2 linked regions of the Fodinicurvata sp. EGI_FJ10296 genome follow. The protein of the gene in region 1 interacts with the protein of each later gene in a pairwise test. Links are inferred from orthologs where the notes say so. Each region holds a gene or a part of one and is shown on either strand. Other genes may lie near its edges. The genes, in order: rho and hfq.

Region 1 (11,224 bases):
GTAGCCATGCAATCGCGGCGAGCGCGAATGACCGATAGGCCACCCGATAACCCCGGCCAATCGTGTGACCTCAGTCATCAGTCCTCCAGAATGCGTTGAGCCCGCAGGAACGACAGCAGGGGCAACAGCGGCAGCCCCAGTACCGTAAAATAATCGCCCTCGACCCTGCTGAACAGCTGCGCGCCCTCCCCCTCCAGCTGGTATCCGCCGACGGTGGAGAGAATGTCGTCGCCGATCCGCGCGATATAGGCGTCAAGGAAAGTGTCCGAAAATGGCCTTACCGTCAGGGTGACGCGATCGGTTTCATGCCAGAGCCGCGCGCCGTCGCGCACAGCGACGACGCTGGCGATCAGCGTGTGGGTCCGCCCCCGCAGCGACTGCAATTGGGCGCGGGCATGATCGATGTCGGGCGGCTTGTCCATCCATACGCCGTTGCCGGCGTCCAGCATCTGATCCGCGCCGACGACCAGCCTTCCCGGATGCCGTTGCGAAACCCGGGTCGCCTTGACTTCGGCCAGCGCCTCCGCCGTATCGCCGACCGAAGCGCCTTCCGCCCGCATGGCGGCCTTGATTTCACCCTCGTCGACCGCGGCGGCATCGACGATGAAATCGACACCGGCGCCGCGCAGCAGCCGGGCACGGGTGGCGCTGCCGGAGGCCAGAACAACAGGACTCATACCTCATACCCTCGTCTTGGTCATTGCGCTTTGCCCGTGGCGGCGAACTGAGCCGCCTGGTTTTCGCTCCCGCCGGCCTGCGCCCGCCGGGACAGCAGGATCATGATTTCAGCTGCGGTTTCCTCGATAGCGCGACGGCTGACATCGATCACCGGCCAGCCCTGACGGCTGAATGTCCGCCGGGCCTCTATGACTTCTTCGCGCACCGTCTCCGGATCGATATAGCTGTTGGGCGTGCCCTGGTTCAGCGCAAGCAGGCGGCTTTTGCGAATCTGGACCAGACTGTCTGGATCCTTGGTCAGTCCGACGATCAACGGACGATGCACCTCGGCCAGATGGGGTGTTAGCGGGACGCCCGGGACGAAGGGCACATTTGCCGCTTTGACCCCACGGTTTGCCAGATACATGCAGGTCGGTGTCTTCGACGTTCGCGAGACACCGACGAGGATGACATCGGCATCGTGCAGGTCGCCGGTCAACTGGCCGTCGTCGTGGGCAAGGGCGAATTCCATTGCGGCCATTCGATCGAAGTAGGCGTCGTTCAGTGTGTGCTGACGCCCCGGCCGCCGGTCGCCGCGCATGCCCAGAAAGACCGCCAGACCCTCCATAACCGGGTCGAGTACGGAGATACAGGGCAAGTTCAACTGCGCGCATTCGTCATGAAGGCGATGGCAGAGACGATCATCGACCAGCGTATAGATCACAAGACCGGGGTTCGCACGGACATCTTCCAGGATCAGGTCGAGTTGCCGGCCAGTCCGGACCATGTTCCAGAAATGCTCGACCGGGTGGACTCGGTCGAACTGGGCCAGACACGCGCGCGCCACGCTCTGAATCGTCTCTCCGGTCGCGTCGGAGACCAGATGAACATGGAAAATCCGGCCGTCTTCTGTCTCTTCGATGGGCGCCATCATAATACGATCCTGCTCCCTTTGGTCGTCGCGCCTTGGCCTGCCGGTTGCCGGCGGTCATCTGCGATTCGTCGGCAGAACGGGCTCGCCGGTCCTGCAAAGTCTGTTGATAACTGATGGATAGCCGGTGCGCCATGTTCCAGGTGTTTTTCCATCCCCATTTCCGGCAACCGTCTACAGCGGTTGCGCAGCAAGCAGTCCCCATGAGGGCGAATTTTCGGGGCCCGTCGGGGGAAGTCGGCGGCCATTCGGATTATTCACAGCTTTATCCCCAGAGTGTGGGTAACTCCGGCGCCGATTCGCGCGGCAAAATTTCACGAGTCGCCAAATTCGTCCCCATGGCATTGAAATCGGCCCTCTTGCCTGTGGGCAACCTTGTGGACAATTTCAGTCGCGGCGGGAATTCATGTTATCCACAGCCATCCACCACCACTACCACCACCTAATTAAAAACCTAACTTTAAGATGCAGTTCCCGGCCTTATATGGGATAAGCCCGCAGGCCGATCTGCCGGGGCCATTTTCGAGCGGCTCGATGGTCCGGAGCGCGTCTGCAACACCTCCGACGGGGACCATCCCCGAGAAGACCCGGCACCGACCCAGTAACGACGATGAGTGGAACGATGGGCAACACCATGGACGAGCCACATTCAGGCGCGACCCGAGCAGGTTTCGACGAGCAATCGGCGGCAGAGACCGCGAGAGCGTCGAAAAGGCTGCTGAGAGTGCTGGACGGCAAAGCAGTCGACCGGCCCCCGTTCTGGTTCATGCGTCAAGCCGGCCGTTACCTGCCTGAATACCGAAAGGTCCGTGAGCAAGCCGGCAGCTTTCTGGATCTTTGTTACGATCCGCAAAAAGCCTGCGAAGTCACGCTCCAGCCGTTGCGGCGCTACGGGATGGATGCGGCAATTCTCTTTTCCGACATCCTGGTCATCCCCCACGCATTGGGCCAGGATGTTACCTTCGTGACAGGTGAAGGACCCAAACTTGCACCGGTAAGATCGGCGGCAGACCTGGCCTTGCTTTCGGGCGATCGGATCGAGACACACCTGGCGCCGGTATTCGAGACCATCGATCGTGTTGCCGGCAATCTGCCCGTGGAAACGGCCTTGATCGGTTTCGCGGGTGCGCCCTGGACAGTCGCGACCTACATGGTCGAAGGCGGCAGTTCGAAGGATTTCGCAACGATCAAGGCATGGTCATATCGAGATCCTGAGGCCATGAACGCCCTCATGGATCTTCTTGTCGACGCAACCGCGCGCTACTTGTGCCGCCAGATTGATGCTGGCGCCCATGTCATTCAGCTTTTCGATACCTGGGCCGGCGCGCTATCTGAAGAAGGTCTGGAACAATGGGTCATCGAGCCGACAAGAAGGCTGGTCCAGCGCCTTCACGCCCATCGTGCCGACATCCCGGTCATCGGCTTTCCAAGACAGATTGGTGCGCAACTGGCCAACTATGTCGAACGTACTGGTGTGTCGGCCGTATCGCTGGATACCGGTGTCGATCTCGACACAGCATCAGCGCTGCAGCGAAGCACGATCATTCAGGGAAACCTCGACCCCGTGCTTCTGACCGTAGGCGGAGACCCGATGCTGCAAGCCGCGAGACGACGGCTGGCGCAACTCGGCCATGGCGGTTACATCTTCAATCTCGGGCACGGAATCACCCCGGCCGCGTCGCCCGATGCGGTTGAAGCCTTAAGTGCATTGATCCGGGAATGGCCATCACGCTAGAAGGTCGACCGGAGACCTGTCGGACATTGCCATACCGAAAGCGGATCCATGACAGATTACTATTCCTGGGTGTTAGTCCTGCATGTGCTATCGCTCATTGCGTGGATGGCCGGCATGTTCTATCTGCCGCGGCTCTACGTTTATCATGCCGATGCCAAGCAGGGGTCGGAACTTTCCGAGACGTTCAAGATCATGGAACGCCGATTGCTTCGCGGTATTATCAATCCGGCGATGATCGCGACCTGGCTATTCGGTCTTTGGTTGTTGGCGTTGCAGCCGGGATGGCTGGAGCAAGGCTGGCTGCACCTGAAGCTGGCTGCCGTCGTCGCGTTGACGGTGATGCATGTATTCTTTGCTCGGTGGCGCAAGGATTTCGAGGGCGACCGAAATGCCCGGCCGGCCCGGTTCTATCGGATTGCCAACGAAGTTCCGACCGTCCTGCTGATTATCATCGTCATATCGGTGATCGTGAAGCCGTTCTGACCGGTTTCCCTGATTATCGCTGTTGCTAATTCCCGGCCGCATCCTCATTCGGCCGCTTCGCGGCGGCGAAGATCGCCTTCCATGAGTCGTGAGGCATCGATCAGCTGAGTCATCCGCAAGGTATCGCCGGTTTCCTTGTCGGGATGATAAATCTGGCTCAGCATCCGGAAACGGGCTTTAACGATCCTCCGGTTGAGCCGCATGCCCGGCGGCAGACCCAGAACATACCGGGCATCGGAGACGGTTCTGACGCCGTCGGGTAGCGGATCGAAGGTCATCAACGATACAAGCGCGCGCATTTCCTCGGCATGCTCACGTGCATCGTCAATTTCGCTACGGCCCCGTGCACGATCCCGGACGGGATCGGTTGTATCGTCGTTATCCGCCGATCCGGTGCTGTCGGATTCTGACAACGCCCGTTCACCGGCATCCAGCGCCAGCAGCAATGCGAGAGCTCGGCGAATGTAGACGTCTGATAATCCGTCCTTGAGCCGAAGTTGAAGCCGCGGCTTGCGGCGGAGAACCCGTCCGGCGCGCGGCCCCGATTTGAGCAGGATGACATCGCGGTCATCGGGTCCGGCGTCTCCGGGATCGGGAACCGAATCCGGATCGAGATGTTCATGCAGAACGAGGACCGCAGTTACGAGATCACTTGCAGTGACGGCCTTGCGCACCGCCAAAGCTAGGACGGCGTCGCGGAAACCGGCGCTGCAGGTAACGATGTAGGATTTCATGCGGTCCTTCTGATTCACTGTCTTTGGACGTTTCGGCGGGATGATACAGTATCGGCCCCGGAACGACAGAGATGCCTTTCTTGCCCATTCCTGTCGCCTGATAGGGAAAAAATCTCTGCCAGGATCGAAAAAGTTTCAGGAGGTCATGGTGATCATTTGACTTGCAACGCAGGTTCGGTTACCCATCTGAAAGGCGGGAGTCGAAGTCCGACGATACGGACTGACTCTCGTTCATCTCCACCTCCGATATCGGTCCGGGTCTGTAATCGTCCTTACGGGACGTTCCCTCCTCCGCCTTCGGCTGTCTTTTCAGGCATCTTCCACTTCACCTGACGTCCGCACACAGTCGTCGTGCGATTGCCGTCACTCCCGTTACGGGCTCATCAATGCATCTACAAGACCTCAAGGATAAATCTCCGGCGGATCTTCTGGCATATGCCGAAGAGTTGGAGATCGAGAACGCGAGCAACCTGCGCAAGCAGGACATGATGTTTGCGATCCTGAAACAGTTGGCCGAGAACGATATTGCGATCTTCGGCTCGGGCGTTCTGGAAGTCCTCCCGGACGGCTTTGGATTTCTACGGTCGCCGGAAGCCAACTATCTTCCGGGTCCCGACGATATCTATGTTTCGCCCAATCAGGTACGGCGTTTCGCTCTGCGAACCGGCGATACCGTCGAAGGGCAGATCCGGTCGCCCAAGGATGGCGAACGGTATTTCGCGCTGGTCAAGGTCAACCAGATCAACTTCGAGGATCCGGACCGGGTCCGGCATCGGATCAACTTCGATAATCTTACGCCCCTGTATCCGGAAACCCGACTTCGGATGGAGGTCGAAAATCCGACATCCAAGGATCTGACCGCGAGGATCATGGAGTTGGTGGCACCGATCGGCAAGGGACAGCGGGCCCTGATCGTCGCGCCACCCCGGACCGGCAAGACGATGATGCTGCAGACGGTGGCGAATTCCATCGCGGCCAATCATCCCGAAGCGTATCTCATCGTACTTCTGATCGATGAGCGGCCCGAGGAAGTGACGGATATGGACCGGTCGGTGAAGGGTGAGGTGATTTCTTCGACCTTCGACGAGCCAGCGGCGCGCCATGTCCAGGTCGCCGAGATGGTCATCGAAAAGGCGAAGCGGCTGGTCGAACACAAGAAGGATGTCGTGATTCTTCTTGATTCGATCACCCGGCTCGCTCGTGCCTATAACACGGTCGTCCCGTCGTCCGGCAAGGTTCTCACGGGCGGCGTCGATGCGAACGCACTTCAGCGGCCGAAACGGTTCTTCGGTGCTGCTCGCAATATCGAGGAAGGCGGCAGTCTGTCGATCATTGCGACGGCGCTTGTCGAGACCGGCAGCCGCATGGATGAAGTGATTTTCGAAGAGTTCAAGGGCACCGGCAACTCCGAACTCATCCTCGATCGGAAGATCGCCGACCGGAGGATATTCCCGGCGATCGATATAACGCGGTCGGGAACGCGAAAGGAAGAGCTGTTGGTATCCAAAGGCGAACTGTCGAAGATGTGGGTCCTGCGCCGCATCCTTCAGCCAATGGGGCCGAACGATGCGATGGAGTTCCTTCTCGACAAGCTCCGACATACCAAGAACAACGCCGACTTCTTCGAGAGTATGAACCAGTAGCGTCTATGTTGGCCGGCGCCGTTTCACGTGAAACGGCGCGCCGGCAATCGGCTCGACGGTTTATCGATCAGAGGCCTCTTCGCTCGTGGGCGAGGAGGTCTTTTTTTGTCCTCAGTCCCTCCCCGCCGCTGTAGCCGCCAAGGCCTGTTGTGGCGACAACCCGGTGACATGGCACGATGATCGGAATCCGATTGCGGCCGCAGCCCGTACCAACGGCCCGTGGGCTGCTGGATATCTCACGGGCGAGCCCGGCATAACTGGCGGTTTCGCCATACGGGATATTTAGCATGGCGGCACGCAGCCGCGCCTGGAATACCGTTCGGGGGTTCGCGAGTGGTATGGCGAATCGGCGAAGCTGACCATCGAAGTAGGCCTTCAACTGTGCCTGAACATCTGCCAGGACCGGCGGCAGACGATCCGGCGACATCAGCTGTTTGTCCCCGGGATTATTGTCCGCATCGGCTGAACCGTCAGTTTCGCCGATCGTTATGCCGGAAAGCACCCACGCTTCGCCCTCCCTAGCTGCGTTAATACGCAGGATCCCGATTGGAGATGGGCACATCAATTCCATGCTGACTTCCACGATCATGGGCCGTCAGGTTTCAGGTCCGCGGGATTCGTCACTGGTGGATAGCACATCATTCCCTGACATCGATACGCCGTTGCTTGGCCCTGAACCCGTGTCTTTCCCGCTGCCGGGTGGGATTCCGGCAGATTGGAGGTGTCGGAGACGGTTACCACCATGCGTCTTGGATCCGCGACGTTGCGTGCGGCCTCTCCAAGAGCTTCCGTCGCCGGATCTCCATTCTCTCCAACGATGATCACGGTTTCAGCATTGTAAAGGTGATCGATCCCGGCGAGGTAGCTGGCAAGCGGGAAAATATTTCGTTGAAGCGCACCACCGAAGGCCCGGATGATGCCTTCGGCCCGGTCGGCAAAGCGTTGCTCGCCGGTCAAGTGGTACAAGCGGGCCAGGCCAATGAGAAGGCTGCCATTGCCGGACGGCTCCGCATTGTCGTGAATACTCTTCGTTCGCACGATCAGGGCTTCGGCATCGTCGGCCGTCAGAAAATAGCCGCCGGCATCGCGATCGGCGAACCGCTCTTCGGTCGTGTCGGCCCAACCGACAGCGAGCTGAAGGTACTTCGACTGCCCTGTCGCCATGAACAGAGCCAGCGCAGCCTGGATCATCGCCGCATAGTCGGTCAGCATTCCGATTTGATGACGCCGGCCATCACGCCAGGCGTGGAAAAGCCGATCGCCGTCGCCAAGTGCGTCGACAACCGCATTAAATGCTCTGGCGGCCCTGGCGGTCCAGTCCGGCTGGTTCATGGTGGCGCCGCAACGCGCCAGCGCCGCGATGGTCAGTCCGTTCCAGTCGGCCAGAACCTTGTCATCCAAAGCGGGTCGGACGCGCTTCGATCGGGCCTGGAACATCAGTGTCATCGGCTGGGTAAGTGCCTGCTCGACCGAAGGTTCGGGCAGACCGTCGGCGTGGCGGCGATTAAGGATGGTCACACCCTCCCAATTCCCCTCCGGCGTGATGTCATAAGTTTTCTCCAGCAAGGCCATGGTCTCGGGCTCGACCGCGTCATCCAGGGCCTCGCGGATCTGCTTCTGCGTCCAGATGTAGAACCGCCCCTCCTCCCCTTCGCTGTCCGCGTCCAGGCTGGCGGCGAACGCACCGTTGGACAGAGTCATCTCGCGGTCGAGCCACGCGACGGTTTCGTGGATACGGTGCGAGAACAGCGGATCGTCGGTCGCCAGCCATTGCATCAGCAGAAGGTCGAGAAGCTGGGCGTTGTCGTAGAGCATCTTCTCGAAATGTGGCACGAGCCACTGGTCATCGACGGAATATCGGGAGAAGCCGCCGCCCAGATGGTCGTAAATGCCGCCCTGGCACATTCGCCGCACCGCCAGTTCGACGGTGGCGGCAAGCGCCGGTGAACCTGTCCGCCGGGCGGCGTGCCAGATCAGCGTGAGCACACTGACCTGCGGGAACTTCGGTGCGCCCTTTATGCCGCCATGGACCGGGTCCATTTCCGCGGCCAATTGTTCGGCTGCCTGGTCGATGATGGCCGGATCGACGGCCTCGACGGACTCGCTCTCGCTGAGCCGCGCTAGAGCCGTACGCAGCGCGTCCACGTTGCCGGCAACCTTGTCCGGGTCCTGGTGGTACACCTGCGACACCAGTTTCAGGACTTCGGCAAATCCGGGACGGCCGAATTTTGGCACGGACGGGAAATAGGTTCCGCCCCAGAACGGGTGGCCGTCCGGCGTCAGGAACATGGTCAGCGGCCATCCGCCGGGCTGACCGGTCATGACGAGGGCGTTCATGTAGATCTGATCGATGTCCGGCCGCTCTTCCCGATCGACCTTGATGTTGACGAAAAGCTGGTTCATGACCTCTGCAATGGCGGGATCCTCGAAGCTCTCATGGGCCATGACGTGGCACCAGTGACAGGCGGCATAGCCGATCGACAGCAGGATCGGCTTGTTCTCCGCTTTCGCCGTTGCCAGCGCCTCACTGCCCCACGGATACCAGTGTACCGGATTGTCGGCATGCTGGAGCAAATACGGGCTTGCGCTGTCCGCCAGACGATTCTGCGTCATCGGTACCCCAATGGCTGGTGCTTCGGATTCGGGATGGTGGCGAAATCGCGGACGATTTCCTTTATCCTGTCGCGTGAACTTTAGGTGATTCCTTTGACGGGAGCAGTCAATGAATATCCGCATCGACATAGAATGCACACCCGAGGAAGCCCGCACTTTTCTCGGGCTGCCCGAAATCAAGCCATTGCAGGATGCGATGATCGAACAGATGCGCCAGCAGATCCCCGCTTCCATGACCGCCATGGATCCCGAGACGCTGATGAAGACCTGGATGCCGATGTCCCTTCAGGGTCTGGAACAGATGAATCGGGCCGTATGGGATGCCATGAACCAGAGCGCGCGTTCCGGCAGCGGGTCACGGCAAACCAGCGATGACGAGAAGCCTGAAAGCGACGGAACGACGGCCGGCGGCAAGAAGTCGGGCCGACGATAGGGACCGAACACAGCTGATGTCACGAGACACAATTTTCGCCCTCTCCACGGTGCCGGGAAGATCCGGTGTGGCGGTCATCCGCATTTCGGGTCCTGAGGCACGTGGCGCCCTGGCAGCGCTGACCCCGGGCGATCCGGTACCGGCCGATCGGCGGGCCAGACTTCGACAATTGAAGGATCCTGAATTCGGCCCCGGATTCGGTGACGTCATCGACCAGGCTCTGGTGCTGGGGTTTGCGGGGCCACGGAGTTTTTCCGGCGAGGATATGGTCGAGATCCATTGCCATGGAGGACGGGCCGTGGTCGATCGGCTGTTGTCTGTATTAAGCCGGATGCCGGGATTGCGCCCGGCCGAGCCCGGTGAATTCACGCGGCGGGCGTTCGACAATGGTAAGCTCGATCTGACGGAGGTCGAGGGTCTGGCCGATCTGATCGACGCGGAAACCGCGGCCCAGCACCGTCAGGCCCTGCGGCAGATGGACGGTGCGCTGGGTCGGCTCTACGACGGTTGGCGGCAAACTCTGTCGCGTGCGTTGGCCTATGCCGAGGCCGATCTGGATTTCCCGGACGAGGATTTGCCCGAAGGGATCACCGATACGATCGCACCAACTCTGGCCGGAATCGGATCGAGTATCCGTGCCCATCTTGCGGATGCAAGGCGCGGAGAACGCGTTCGGTCGGGGCTGGAGATTGCCGTCCTGGGGCGCCCGAACGCCGGGAAGTCCAGTCTCGTCAATCTGCTGGCGCAACGGGATGCGGCGATTGTCTCGGCGGTCGCCGGGACGACCCGGGACGTGGTCGAGGTCCATCTGGATCTTGGCGGATACGCCGTTGTCGTTGCCGATACCGCAGGAATGCGAGAGATCGGTGACGAAGTCGAATTGGAAGGGGTCCGCCGGGCACGCTTGCGCGCCGATAGCGCCGATCTGCGGGTCCTGGTGGTCGATGCCGCCGATCTCGACGCCGCTGGCGGCCTCCCCGACGATCTGGCGGAACTGTGTTCAAGAGACACTGTGGTAGCGGTCAACAAGATCGATCGGCTGGTGGGACCCGTCACACTGTCGGCGATTGAAGGCCCCGCAATCGGCGTGTCCGCTGTCAGCGGAGCGGGCATTTCGGATTTGGTGGAGATGTTGGTGTCGATGGTTCGCGACCGCCTGAGCGGTGACGGCGGCCCGCCGCTGACACGGGCCAGACACCGCGATGCGTTGGCCGAGTGTGCCGATGCCCTTGACCGGGCCATGGCGGCCCCGTTACCAGAACTGGCAGCAGAGGATGTGCGTCTGGCGGTTCGTGCGCTGGGGCGCGTTACCGGTCGCGTCGATGTCGAGGATATCCTCGACATCGTGTTCCGCGATTTCTGCATTGGAAAATAGGGGTCATCGTTTCACGTGAAACGATGACCGACAGAAGCTTTACCAGGATGACCACCATGACCGGACCTTCGCATGCATTGACGTGCATGTCTTCCCGATCCGATGCCGGCAGAGCGCAGGACGGCGAAGCCGAACGCTATGATGTCCTCGTGGTTGGCGGCGGGCACGCAGGCACCGAGGCGGCCGCCGCTGCGGCACGATTGGGCGCGCGGACGGCACTGATAACCCACCGTCTCGACACGATCGGGGCGATGTCGTGCAATCCGGCGATCGGCGGGCTCGGTAAGGGACATCTGGTCCGGGAAATCGACGCCCTGGACGGCATCATGGGCAAGGCGATCGACCGCGCCGGTATCCAGTTCAGGATGTTGAACCAGCGTAAGGGTCCTGCGGTGCGCGGGCCTCGGGCACAGGCGGATCGGGAGCTGTACAAGCAAGCGGTCCGGGCTCTGCTGGGCGAACAGGACGGACTGTCACTGATCGCCGGTGAAGTGGCCGATCTTATCGTCGAATCGTCGGCCGAGGCGAATGGGACGGTCAAAGGGGTGCTGCTGCGGGACGGACGCCGGTTGCTGTCCGAGGCCGTCGTCCTGACAACCGGCACGTTCCTGAATGGTCTG
Region 2 (11,318 bases), on another replicon or contig:
CCCGCAGACGGCCTTTACGACCGGGTGCTGCAGGAGATCGAGCGGCCGTTGATCACACTGTGCTTGTCCGCCACGAAGGGCAATCAGATCAGGGCGGCGCAGTTGCTCGGCCTCAATCGCAACACATTGCGCAAGAAAATTCGCGAGATGAATATCGAGGTCGTCCGCGGGCTCAAATAGCGTTGCGCGCGACGCAGACGGCAGGTATCCACTGACAGGCAGGTGAGGGCGCGAGCGGGGATCGTGCCTGTGGCGATGCGCTGTGCTACCGATAAGGTTTCCGCCCCGGCAGTAGTGTCCGGTAACCTGCCCCATCCGGTCGGTTTGACCGGGACCGAACCACCGCCGGCCCTTTGGAATTATTGGAAGTCTGTTGTCCATGGCGAGTGGCGCCGATACCGACAAGCGTATTCCGCAGGGTCATTCCCTGCGTCTGGCGTGGCGCGACCTGGTCCGCTGGTCGTCGCGGCTTGGGCTGGGCAACAAATTCGCGCTTGCCCTGATGGTCGCGGCCGTTCTGGCCGGATTGGCCACCTATGCCGCGCTGACCGAGGGTACGTCACTCAACCGCGATACGGACACGATCAACTTCCTCCTCAACCTCGATCTGTTCATACTGCTATTGCTTGGGGCGGTGATCGCGCGGCGCGTGGCCATCCTGTGGGGACAGCGGCGGCAGGGGCTGGCGGGTTCGCGCCTGCATGTGCGGGTTGTGGCGCTGTTCAGCGTTGTGGCCGTTGCGCCGGCGATCCTGATGGCGACCTTCTCGCTGCTATTCTTCCATGCCGGCCTGCAATCCTGGTTCTCTGACCGGGTCTCCACCGCCGTCAATGAAAGCCTCTCGGTGGCCCAGGCCTATCTGGAGGAACATCAGCAAACACTGCGGGCCGATGCGCTTTCGATGGCCAACGATATCAATCGCGAGGCGGAACGCCTTGCGGTCGATTCAGCGTTTTTCAATCAGTTCGTTACCACACAGGCCATTCTCCGGAACCTCACCGAGGCTCTGGTCTTCGATTCGTCCGGCGAAACCCTGGCCCGTTCAAACCTGACCTTTGCGCTCCAGTTCGAACCCATTCCCGAAGACATTCTGTCCGACGCCCGCAATGGCGACGTCCGGCTGATGCCGACGGACAGCGATGACCGGGTCCGCGCGCTGATCCGGCTCGACCGGTTCGACGACGCATTTCTGCTGGTGGGCCGCCTGGTCGAAGCCAGCGTCATCGGCCATATGGAACGCGCGGAAACTGCTGTTGCCGAGTATCGGGAGCTGGAGGGGCGGCGGTCGACCCTTCAGATCACCTTCACGCTGATTTACGCTGTCGTTTCGCTGCTTCTGCTCATGGTCGCCGTCTGGCTGGCGCTGGTCTTTGCCGACCGGCTGGTCGCGCCCGTCAGCGCATTGATCGTCGCGGCGGAGCGCGTACGCAGCGGCGATCTTGCTGCCAGGGTGACGCCGACGGCCAGCGGTGACGAACTCTCCGATCTCGGCCGGGCTTTCAACCGCATGACCAGCCAGCTGGAAAGCCAGCGGTCCGAACTGATCGAAGCCAACCGCCAGCTCGATCACCGCCGGCGCTTTACCGAGACCGTTCTTTCAGGTGTGTCCGCAGGGGTGCTTGGCGTCGACGAAGGCGGTGTGGTCAATCTGCCCAACCGATCGGCAACGGAGCTGCTGGGCCTCGACCTGGAGAATATCCTCGGCGCACGATTGACCGATATTGTCCCGGAAATCGACGACCTGCTGGCGACCGCGCGGCGCCAGAACCGTCTGGCCGAAGGCAATATCAGGATCTACAGGAACGGGGAATTGCGCACGCTGCTGGTCCGGATCGCGGCCGAAAGACTGGACGGCCGGGTGCGCGGATACGTCGTCACCTTCGACGATATCACAGAGCTTCTGGCCGCGCAGCGAAAAGCGGCTTGGGCCGATGTGGCCCGACGCATCGCGCACGAGATCAAGAATCCGCTGACGCCGATCCAGCTGTCGGCGGAAAGACTGAAGCGGCGCTATCTGAGACAAATTGATAACGATCCCGAAACGTTTTCGCGGTGTATCGAGACTATCGTCCGCCATGTTGGGGATATCGGCCGCATGGTCGATGAGTTTTCGTCGTTTGCACGGATGCCGGCGCCAGTTATCGAGCCGATCGATATCGTCGATCTGACGGGGCAGGCGGCGTTTCTGCAGAAGACCGCCCGCCCGGATATTAATTTCGAAACCGAAACGGAAGAAGATGCTGTTATCGTGGCTTGCGACGGCCGCCAGATATCCCAGGCCATGACCAATCTGCTGCAGAATGCGATCGATGCGATCGATGCACGCCTTGAACAGCAGTCGGAAGGAGAGGCAATCGTTCCCCGGATCCGGATCAGGGTCGACGACGCGGGCGACGCCATAACAGTGTCGTTCATCGACAACGGACGGGGATTGCCGACGGATGAAAGGGATCGGTTGACGGAACCCTACGTTACAACGCGGGACAAGGGCACAGGCCTTGGCCTTGCGATTGTGAAGAAAATAATGGAAGACCATGGTGGCCGGCTTGTTCTCGAAGACAATTCGGAGGAAAAGGGCGCTATCGTGCGAATGGTCTTCCCCAAGATCGAGACCCCGGCACCGGCACGTGAAATTGACCCGCAGGGCCCGGAAGGTGAGAATGACGGTCCGACCAGAACCGGCCCGGATTCCGATGATGACTGACCACACGCAGAATTGCGCCGGCCTTGGCGCCTCGGGCGAGATCGGCACGAATAATGACCCCTTCAGGGGCGAACAACGGATGTCTCATGGCGCATGATATTCTGGTCGTCGACGACGAAGCGGATATCCGCATGCTCATCTCGGGCATTCTCGAGGATGAAGGATATGCCGCGCGGGAAGCCGGAACGTCGGAACAGGCACTCAATCAACTTGCCGCCCGTCAGCCGACCCTCGTGATCCTCGACGTCTGGCTTCAGGGCAGCGAGATGGACGGTCTGGGAATTCTGGATCGTGTCCGTTCCGACTATCCGCAGGTCCCGGTCGTCATGATCAGCGGCCACGGCAATATCGAGATGGCCGTCGACGCAATCAAGCGCGGCGCTTACGATTTCATCGAGAAGCCGTTCAAGACCGATCGCCTGTTGCTGATGGTCGATCGGGCCATCGAAGCGGCCCGCCTCCGCCGCGAGAACGCGGAGCTGCGGCTTCGCTCCGGCAAGGACGGAGAGCTGGTCGGTGAGTCGGCGGCCATGATGCAGCTGAAGCAACAGATCAACCGCGTTGCACCGACCGGAAGCCGCGTTCTCATCACAGGGCCGGCCGGAACGGGCAAAGAGGTCGTAGCCAGAATGCTGCACGGACTTTCCAAGCGCCGGGATGGTCCGTTCGTCGTTCTGAACTGCGCCGCGCTCCATCCGGACCGCCTCGAAGAAGAACTCTTCGGCAGCGAACACGATGACCGCAGACGCGCCGGGACTCTGGAATCCGCTCACGGCGGCACGCTCCTGCTGGATGAGGTGGCGGATATGCCGCTGGTGACGCAGGGCAAGATCGTCAGAATGCTGCAGGAGCGGAGTTTCACGCGGGTAGGCGGCATTCAGACTGTCGAGGTCGATGTCCGTGTAATCGCGTCCTCGAACAGGGACCTTGTCGAAGCGATCAAGGACGGCACATTCCGCGAGGATCTGTACTATCGGCTAAACGTCGTGCCCATTCATGTCCCGCCGCTTGTCGACCGCAAGGAAGACATCCCGTCGCTTGCCCGGCATTTCATGGCGCGCAACGCCGAGATGCAGGGACTGCCGCCACGCGACATCGGCGAAGACGCAATGGCCGCGCTCAGGTCCTACGACTGGCCCGGCAATGTCCGCCAGTTGCGCAATGTCATGGATTGGCTGCTGATCATGGCGGGGCCGGAGGGGTCCGGGGCGATCAGGGCCGACATGCTGCCGCCGGAAATCGGCGCAATCGCACCCGACGTCCTGAAATGGGAGAAGGGAGGCGAAATCATGGGGTTGGCGCTGCGCGAAGCCCGGGAAGTGTTCGAGCGCGAATACCTTCTGGCCCAGATAACGCGCTTCAATGGCAATGTCAGCCGGACGGCTGAATTCGTCGGAATGGAGCGTTCCGCCCTGCATCGCAAACTGAAAAGTCTTGGCGTCAACCCGGCAACGGTGTCGACCGCGGCGCCCGGCACCATTCCGCCGGCTCTGTCGGATCAGTCCGACGAACGGGTCTGACAGCGCTCGTGACCGATGTGCCGACCAGAAACACACCCAAAGGTATTGACCCATGAAGGTCGTCATCTGCGGCGCCGGGCAGGTCGGCGCCAATATCGCCCGGTATCTTGCCACCGAGAACAACGACGTCACGGTCATCGACCGTGAGTCGCGGCTGACCAAGAAAATCTCGGACACGCTGGACGTACAGGCACTCGTTGGTCATGCCTCAAGCCCCACCATTCTGGAACAGGCAGGTGCGGCCGACGCGGATCTGCTCGTCGCGGTAACACAGAGCGACGAGGTCAATATGGTCGCCTGTCAGGTGGCGCATTCGCTGTTCAGCGTGCCAACCAAGATCGCGCGGATTCGCAATCAGTCTTATCTGCGGCCGATCTGGGCCGATCTTTTCAGCCGCGAGAATATTCCGATCGATCATGTGATCTCGCCGGAGATCGAGGTCGCCCGCGCGATCGCGAGACGCCTTCAGGTACCCGGAGCCTTCGAGATGATCCCCCTGGCCGACGGTATGGTACGGGTTCTCGGCGTCCTTTGTGCCGACGATTGTCCCATCATCAACACGCCGCTTCGCCAGTTGACCAGCCTGTTTCCGGATCTGAACATAGAGGTCGTGGCGATCGTTCGTGGGAATCGCCCCATCATACCCGATGCCAATGACCAGATGTTTCCGGGTGATGAAGTCTATTTCGTCGCCGACTCCCGTCATGTTGGCAGAGCGATGGCCGCTTTCGGGCACGAGGAGTCGGAAGCCCGGCGGATCGTGATCATCGGGGGCGGCAATGTCGGCTTGTTCCTGGCGCAAGAGATCGAGGCGAATTACCCCGGGGTCACGGCGCGTATCGTCGAGGAGAACGAGGATCGTGCGGCCTACATTGCCCAAACGCTGTCCCGAACGCTCGTCCTGACCGGCGACGGTCTCGACACGGAACTGCTTGAGGAAGCGAATATCGGTGTCACCGAGACCGTGGTGGCGGTTACCAACGACGACGAAGTCAATATTCTCGCCTCACTGCTTGCAAAGAAGCACGGTAGCCAGCGCGCGGTCACACTCGTGAACAATACCGACGTTTACGGGTCGCTGATCACCGGACTGGGGGTGGACGCCGTTGTCAGTCCCCGGGCGATAACGGCATCGGGCATTCTGCAGCACGTAAGGCGGGGCCGGATCAAAGCTGTTCACTCGCTGCGCGACGGTTTCGCCGAGATCATAGAGGCTGAAGCCCTGGACACATCCAGCCTGGTGAACATGCCGATCAAGGACATCAGGCTGCCGGTGGGCGTTATCATCGGCGCTGTGGTTCGCGGCGACGACGTGATCATCGCCAGGCCGAAGACCGTCATCAGGCCCCATGACCGCGTGATCCTGCTTTCCGCCAGCGCCTCGGTGAAAAAAATCGAGAAGATGTTCGCTGTACGACTGGAATTCTTCTGATAACTCCGGCTACACAGTGCGCTCAAGACTGCGCCTTTCGACACGGCTTGCGCCGTGAACCGTCCCGCCAAAGGGGAGCTTCGACGAAGATGCCACGTTTCGCTTACGTCAATGGCCGCTATGTTCCGCACGGCGACGCCGCCGTCCACATCGAGGACCGGGGTTTTCAGTTCGCCGACGGCGTCTACGAGGTGGTGAGCATTCATCGGGGCCGTCTTGTCGACGAAGCAGGACACCTGGATCGGCTGGAGCGGTCGTTGAATGAACTGCGCCTCCAGGCGCCGATGACACGCCGGGCGCTCGCGCTGGTCATGCGTGAACTGATCCGCCGCAATCGTCTGCACAACGGGCTGATATATCTGCAGATTACCCGCGGAGTCGCACCAAGGGACTTCAAATTCCCCAAGGGGGTCGCCCCGACGCTCGTCATGACGACGAAACGCAACGCGCGGGCGCCTGCCGCCACTCTGCGCGACGACGAAGGCGTCAGCGTCGTCTCGATTCCCGACATTCGCTGGAAACGCCGCGACATCAAGACGGTCGCGTTGCTGCCTCAGGCACTGGGCAAGCAACAGGCCGCCGACGCCGGGGCCTTCGAGGCCTGGCAGGTCGATGACGACGGGAATGTCACCGAAGGGTGTTCTTCCAACGCCTGGATCGTCACCAAGGACGGTGTTCTGGTGACCAGACCGGCCACCAATGACATCCTCAACGGCATCACTCGGCGTTCGGTCCTGGCGATCGCGGCCCGAGAGGGATACGAATTCCAGGAGCGCCCCTTTTCCGTGGCCGAGGCTCAGGAAGCACGGGAGGCATTCCTTACCAGTGCAACGACCTATGTCACCCCGATCACGCGCATTGACGGGCAACCCGTTGCCAACGGCCATCCAGGTTCGCTGTCGTCCGCCCTGCGCGGACACTATGTCGCATTCGCGGAATCCGACCGCGCGGAGCTTTATATTGCCGGGTAGGGCAAATTGAAGCGGACCGACGCCGGATAGGCCCAGAGCCTGACGCTGTCCTTCTTCGGCGGCTGACGTTAACGCCGGGGCTTTAGCCCCTTGGCGTCGGGTTCGCCCGTCACCATATCGCTTTGGAAATGGGTCGTTTCACCTGAATCGGTTCGCCAGACCGGCTAACAACCTCCGGGTGACAGATCGGCAGTCATCCACTACAAACCATCGGGGTCAACTGATGTCTGAAAAAAATCAGAACGTACAAGACGTATTTCTTAACTATTGTCGAAAGCAAAAGACACCGGTGACCATTTTTCTTGTAAATGGGGTTAAATTGCAAGGAATTATAACCTGGTTCGATAATTTTTCGGTCCTGCTCAGGCGCGATGCCCACTCACAGCTTGTATACAAGCACGCCATCTCGACTGTAATGCCGGCACACCCCATTCAACTGTTCGAAACCGCCAAGGAAGAGGAAGAGGCCTGAACCGCATCATGACGCCCTCCGATAGCCATCCTTCCAACGATGGGCCGCACCCCGATGCGGCCCATGATGACGATGAACGACTGCCTGCCATCCCCGGCACGGCTTTCGTTCTCCACCCGGAGGTTCGGGGAGAGGCAAAGGGCAGCGCTCGGGGGCTTCGCACCCCCGAAGCTCACCTTGAGGAAGCTGTCGGGCTTGCCGCGGCGATCGATCTGACTGTCGTGGTTGCACGAAGTGTGCGCGTCAACAAGGCTGTCCCGGGCACCTTGCTTGGTGGCGGTGCTGTGGCGGAACTCACCGGGGAAATCCACGAAAAGCGGCCCGAAATCGTTGTGATCGATCACGATCTTTCACCGATCCAGCAACGCAACCTGGAACGGGCCTGGGACGTAAAGGTCATCGATCGAACTGGTCTGATACTCGAAATCTTCGGCGAACGCGCCCGGACGAAGGAGGGTATGCTTCAGGTCGATCTGGCGCACTTGTCGTATCAGCGTTCCCGCCTCGTCCGATCCTGGACCCACCTTGAACGGCAGCGCGGCGGTGCCGGATTCATGGGCGGACCCGGAGAACGGCAGATAGAACTCGATCGTCGGCAGATTGATGACCGGATCGTCCGACTGAAACGGGATCTTGAGGACGTACGACGCACGCGTGGCCTCCATCGGAAATCGCGAGAGCGCGTTCCCTATCCGGTCGTTGCCTTTGTCGGTTACACGAATGCCGGAAAATCCACGCTCTTCAACAGGCTGACTCAATCGGATGTGTTCGCCAAGGACCTGCTGTTTGCGACCCTGGATCCGACCATGCGGCAGATTGAACTCGGCGGCGGTCACAAGGCCATCGTATCGGATACGGTCGGCTTCGTTTCGGACCTGCCAACGCAACTGATCGCCGCGTTCCGGGCCACACTCGAAGAAGTGGACGCCGCAGATATCATCGTACATGTACGCGACGCCGCACATCCTGACGCCGAAGCCCAGCGTCAGGATGTGAATGCCGTCCTGGGATCGATGGGCATCGATACTGAATCCGACCCACGGCTCATCGAAGTGCTGAACAAAGCCGATCTTCTGGAACCCGAAGCCGACGGTTCGCCGAATGCGGTGCTTCGCGCAGGTTCGGGTGCCAATTCGCGCCGAACCCAGCCCCTGGCCATGTCCGCCCTGACCGGCGAGGGCGTCGACACATTGCTTGCCGCTATCAGGGAGCGGCTGGATCAGGCACGCACGTCGTTGACGCTCACCGTTGCCTCTAGCGAAGGGCAGGTTATCGCCTGGCTCTATCAGAACGGAGACGTCGTCGAGCGCCACGACGACGGGGAGCGGATATCGCTGACGGTTCGTCTGTCGCTGCAGGATCGGGCGCGCTTCGAAAAATCTTTTGGCGATCAGGTCGAAATTCCGGGTTGAACTGGTTCGACCGTTTGATTATGTCCGTGGCACTCACAGAGCGTGAGTGCTAACAGGCAACCGCAATGTGCCCACAATCCAACCAAAGGAGCGACACCGCATGGCTTTCAGGCCTCTCCACGATCGCGTAATGGTCAAGCCGACCGAACAGGACGAAGTTACCAAGGGCGGCATCATCATTCCCGATACCGCCAAGGAAAAGCCCATGCAGGGTGAAGTGGTCGCCGTCGGCCCCGGCGCTCGCGACGACAACGGCAAGGTCAATCCGCTCGACGTCAAAGCCGGCGACCGGGTCATGTACGGCAAATGGTCCGGCACCGAAGTCAAGATGGACGGCGCTGACTACCTGATTATGCGCGAATCCGATCTGATGGGCATTCTGGAATAAATTGTCGCCGACCCATCATTCTTCCAAGATTCTGCGGCACAAGACTGAGAAGAGAGAACGGCTATGAGCGCAAAAGACATTAAATTCGGCATCGATGCCCGCGACCGCATGCAGCGCGGTGTGGATATTCTGGCGAACTCCGTCAAGGTTACCCTCGGCCCCAAGGGCCGCAATGTCGTGATCGACAAGAGCTTCGGCGCGCCGAGGACGACCAAGGACGGTGTTACCGTCGCCAAGGAAATCGAACTGACCGACAAATTCGAGAACATGGGCGCGCAGATGCTGCGCGAAGTGGCCTCGAAGACCAACGATCTCGCCGGTGACGGCACGAGTACGGCGACCGTTCTGGCGCAGGCCATCGTGCGCGAAGGCGTGCGGGCCGTTGCTGCCGGCATGAACCCGATGGATCTCAAGCGCGGCATCGATGCGGCCGTCGAATCCGTCGTCGCCGACATCAAGTCGCGCTCGCGGAAGGTCGAGACGAACAGCGAGATCTCCCAGGTCGGTACCATCTCTGCCAATGGCGAGAAGGAAGTCGGCGAGATGATCGCCCAGGCCATGGAACGCGTCGGAAACGAAGGCGTGATCACGGTCGAGGAAGCCAAGGGTCTCCACACGGAGCTCGAAGTCGTCGAAGGCATGCAGTTCGACCGCGGCTATCTCAGCCCGTACTTCGTCACGAACTCCGAGAAGATGCAGGCGGAGCTGGACAACCCGTACATTCTTTTCCACGAAAAGAAGCTGTCCAACCTTCAGGCCCTTCTGCCGGTTCTTGAATCGGTCGTTCAGTCGAGCCGTCCGCTGCTGATCATCGCTGAAGACGTCGAAGGCGAAGCCCTGGCGACGCTGGTCGTCAACAAGCTGCGCGGCGGTCTCAAGATCGCAGCCGTCAAGGCCCCGGGCTTCGGTGATCGTCGCAAGGCGATGATGGAAGACATGGCGATCCTGACCGGTGGCCAGGTCGTGTCGGAAGACGTCGGCATCAAGCTGGAAAACGTCAATCTCGACATGCTCGGCTCCGCCAAGAAGGTGACGATCACCAAGGACGACACCACGATCGTCGACGGTGCCGGCAACAAGGCGGACATCGAAGCCCGCTGCGGTCAGATCCGGGCCCAGTCCGAAGAGACCACGTCCGATTACGACCGTGAAAAGTTGCAGGAGCGTCTGGCCAAGCTGGCTGGCGGTGTTGCCGTTATCCGTGTCGGCGGCGCATCTGAAGTCGAGGTCAAGGAAAAGAAGGACCGCGTCGACGACGCCATGCACGCGACCCGCGCGGCCGTGGAAGAGGGCATCGTCCCGGGTGGCGGCGTTGCGCTGCTTTACGCTTCCCGTGTCCTGGCTGGTCTGAAGCCTGAGAACGACGATCAGCGCGTCGGGATGGACATCATCCGCCGCGCGCTCGAAGCGCCGATCCGCCAGATCGCGACCAATGCGGGCGTCGACGGTTCGATCGTCGTGGGTAAGCTGATGGAGCAGAAGGAAGCGAACTTCGGCTACAACGCAGCGACCGAGACCTACGAAGATCTGATCAAGGCCGGTGTGATCGACCCGACCAAGGTCGTTCGTGCGGCCCTTCAGAACGCTGCATCCGTTGCAGGTCTGCTCGTCACCACCGAAGCGATGGTCGCCGACCATCCGCAGAAGGAAGACGACAGCGGCGCCGGCGCCGGCGGTGGCGGCATGGCCGGAATGGGCGGCATGGGCGGTATGGGTGGCATGGGCTTCTAATCGCCCGTCACTCGACGCCTGGCCGTACCGCAAGGTACGCCATACTCCAGAAGAAGCGGGGGCACCAAATGGTGCCCCTGTTTTTTTGTCTCGTCTTTGCCTGGGCTAGCTTGCCTCGCCAGCCTTGTCGATGCTGCGTGCCTGATTCCAATAGCCGTCCAGCGTCTCAAGATCGACCTCGGCCGGTGTCAGTCCGATCTGGTCGAGACAATCTTCGATATGGGCAAACCGCCGCTCGAATTTCGCATTGGATCCCCGTAGCGCCGCCTCGGGATCAATTCCCAGGTGCCGCCCGAGATTGGCCACGGTAAACAACAGATCGCCGATTTCCTCGGCCGTCGCAGCAGATGAACCCGATTCCAGAGCAGCGCACAATTCTTCCAACTCTTCGCGAAGTTTCGCCAGGATCGGCGGTGCCGTATCCCAGTCGAAGCCGACGCGGGCCGCGCGTCGTTGCAGTTTGACGGCGCGCGTCAGGGCCGGAAGACCCTTGGTTACGCCGTCCAGAGTGCGGGCAGGGCCGTTGCCAGCCTTTGCGCGTCGCTCGTCCTCTTTGATTTTCTCCCACAGCCCGGTCATGGCCTCGGCCGACGCGATGGTTTGGTTGCCGAATATGTGCGGATGCCGGGCAATCATCTTGTCGCCGATCGTGCGGGCCACGTCGGCAAAACCGAACGCGCCGGCCTCG

The links.
Region 2: the proteins of rho (region 1) and hfq interact in binary tests that used the Escherichia coli proteins (3 or more experiments, as listed by UniProt). The link is inferred for Fodinicurvata sp. EGI_FJ10296 from one-to-one orthologs.

Annotation. Positions count from the first base shown.
Region 1 is NZ_JBFCVL010000001.1:435,512-446,735, reverse strand. The notes cover bases 4,192-7,054. They hold rho (transcription termination factor Rho), read left to right. Parts: upstream 4,192-4,926; coding sequence 4,927-6,183; downstream 6,184-7,054. Other genes in these bases: ABZ728_RS01985 (thioredoxin domain-containing protein), read right to left, coding at 6,769-7,054; ABZ728_RS01990 (methylated-DNA--[protein]-cysteine S-methyltransferase), read right to left, coding at 6,251-6,772; ABZ728_RS02000 (J domain-containing protein), read right to left, coding at 4,192-4,540. Also shown: ABZ728_RS02025 (shikimate dehydrogenase), read right to left, coding at 1-81; ABZ728_RS02020 (Maf family protein), read right to left, coding at 78-677; ABZ728_RS02015 (pyruvate, water dikinase regulatory protein), read right to left, coding at 698-1,591; hemE (uroporphyrinogen decarboxylase), read left to right, coding at 2,211-3,323; protoporphyrinogen oxidase HemJ, read left to right, coding at 3,372-3,806; more of ABZ728_RS02000, read right to left, coding at 3,851-4,191; more of ABZ728_RS01985, read right to left, coding at 7,055-8,796; ABZ728_RS01980 (DUF6489 family protein), read left to right, coding at 8,906-9,229; tRNA uridine-5-carboxymethylaminomethyl(34) synthesis GTPase MnmE, read left to right, coding at 9,246-10,604; tRNA uridine-5-carboxymethylaminomethyl(34) synthesis enzyme MnmG, read left to right, coding at 10,691-11,224. UniProt on the Escherichia coli protein: Facilitates transcription termination by a mechanism that involves Rho binding to the nascent RNA, activation of Rho's RNA-dependent ATPase activity, and release of the mRNA from the DNA template.
Region 2 is NZ_JBFCVL010000005.1:76,687-88,004, forward strand. The notes cover bases 5,517-8,473. They hold hfq (RNA chaperone Hfq), read left to right. Parts: upstream 5,517-6,847; coding sequence 6,848-7,099; downstream 7,100-8,473. Other genes in these bases: trkA (Trk system potassium transporter TrkA), read left to right, coding at 5,517-5,656; ABZ728_RS11735 (D-amino-acid transaminase), read left to right, coding at 5,746-6,627; hflX (GTPase HflX), read left to right, coding at 7,108-8,473. In the rest of the region: ntrC (nitrogen regulation protein NR(I)), read left to right, coding at 1-180; ABZ728_RS11720 (PAS domain-containing sensor histidine kinase), read left to right, coding at 380-2,704; ABZ728_RS11725 (sigma-54 dependent transcriptional regulator), read left to right, coding at 2,791-4,224; more of trkA, read left to right, coding at 4,277-5,516; more of hflX, read left to right, coding at 8,474-8,511; co-chaperone GroES, read left to right, coding at 8,612-8,899; groL (chaperonin GroEL), read left to right, coding at 8,963-10,630; mazG (nucleoside triphosphate pyrophosphohydrolase), read right to left, coding at 10,736-11,318. UniProt on the Escherichia coli protein: RNA chaperone that binds small regulatory RNA (sRNAs) and mRNAs to facilitate mRNA translational regulation in response to envelope stress, environmental stress and changes in metabolite concentrations.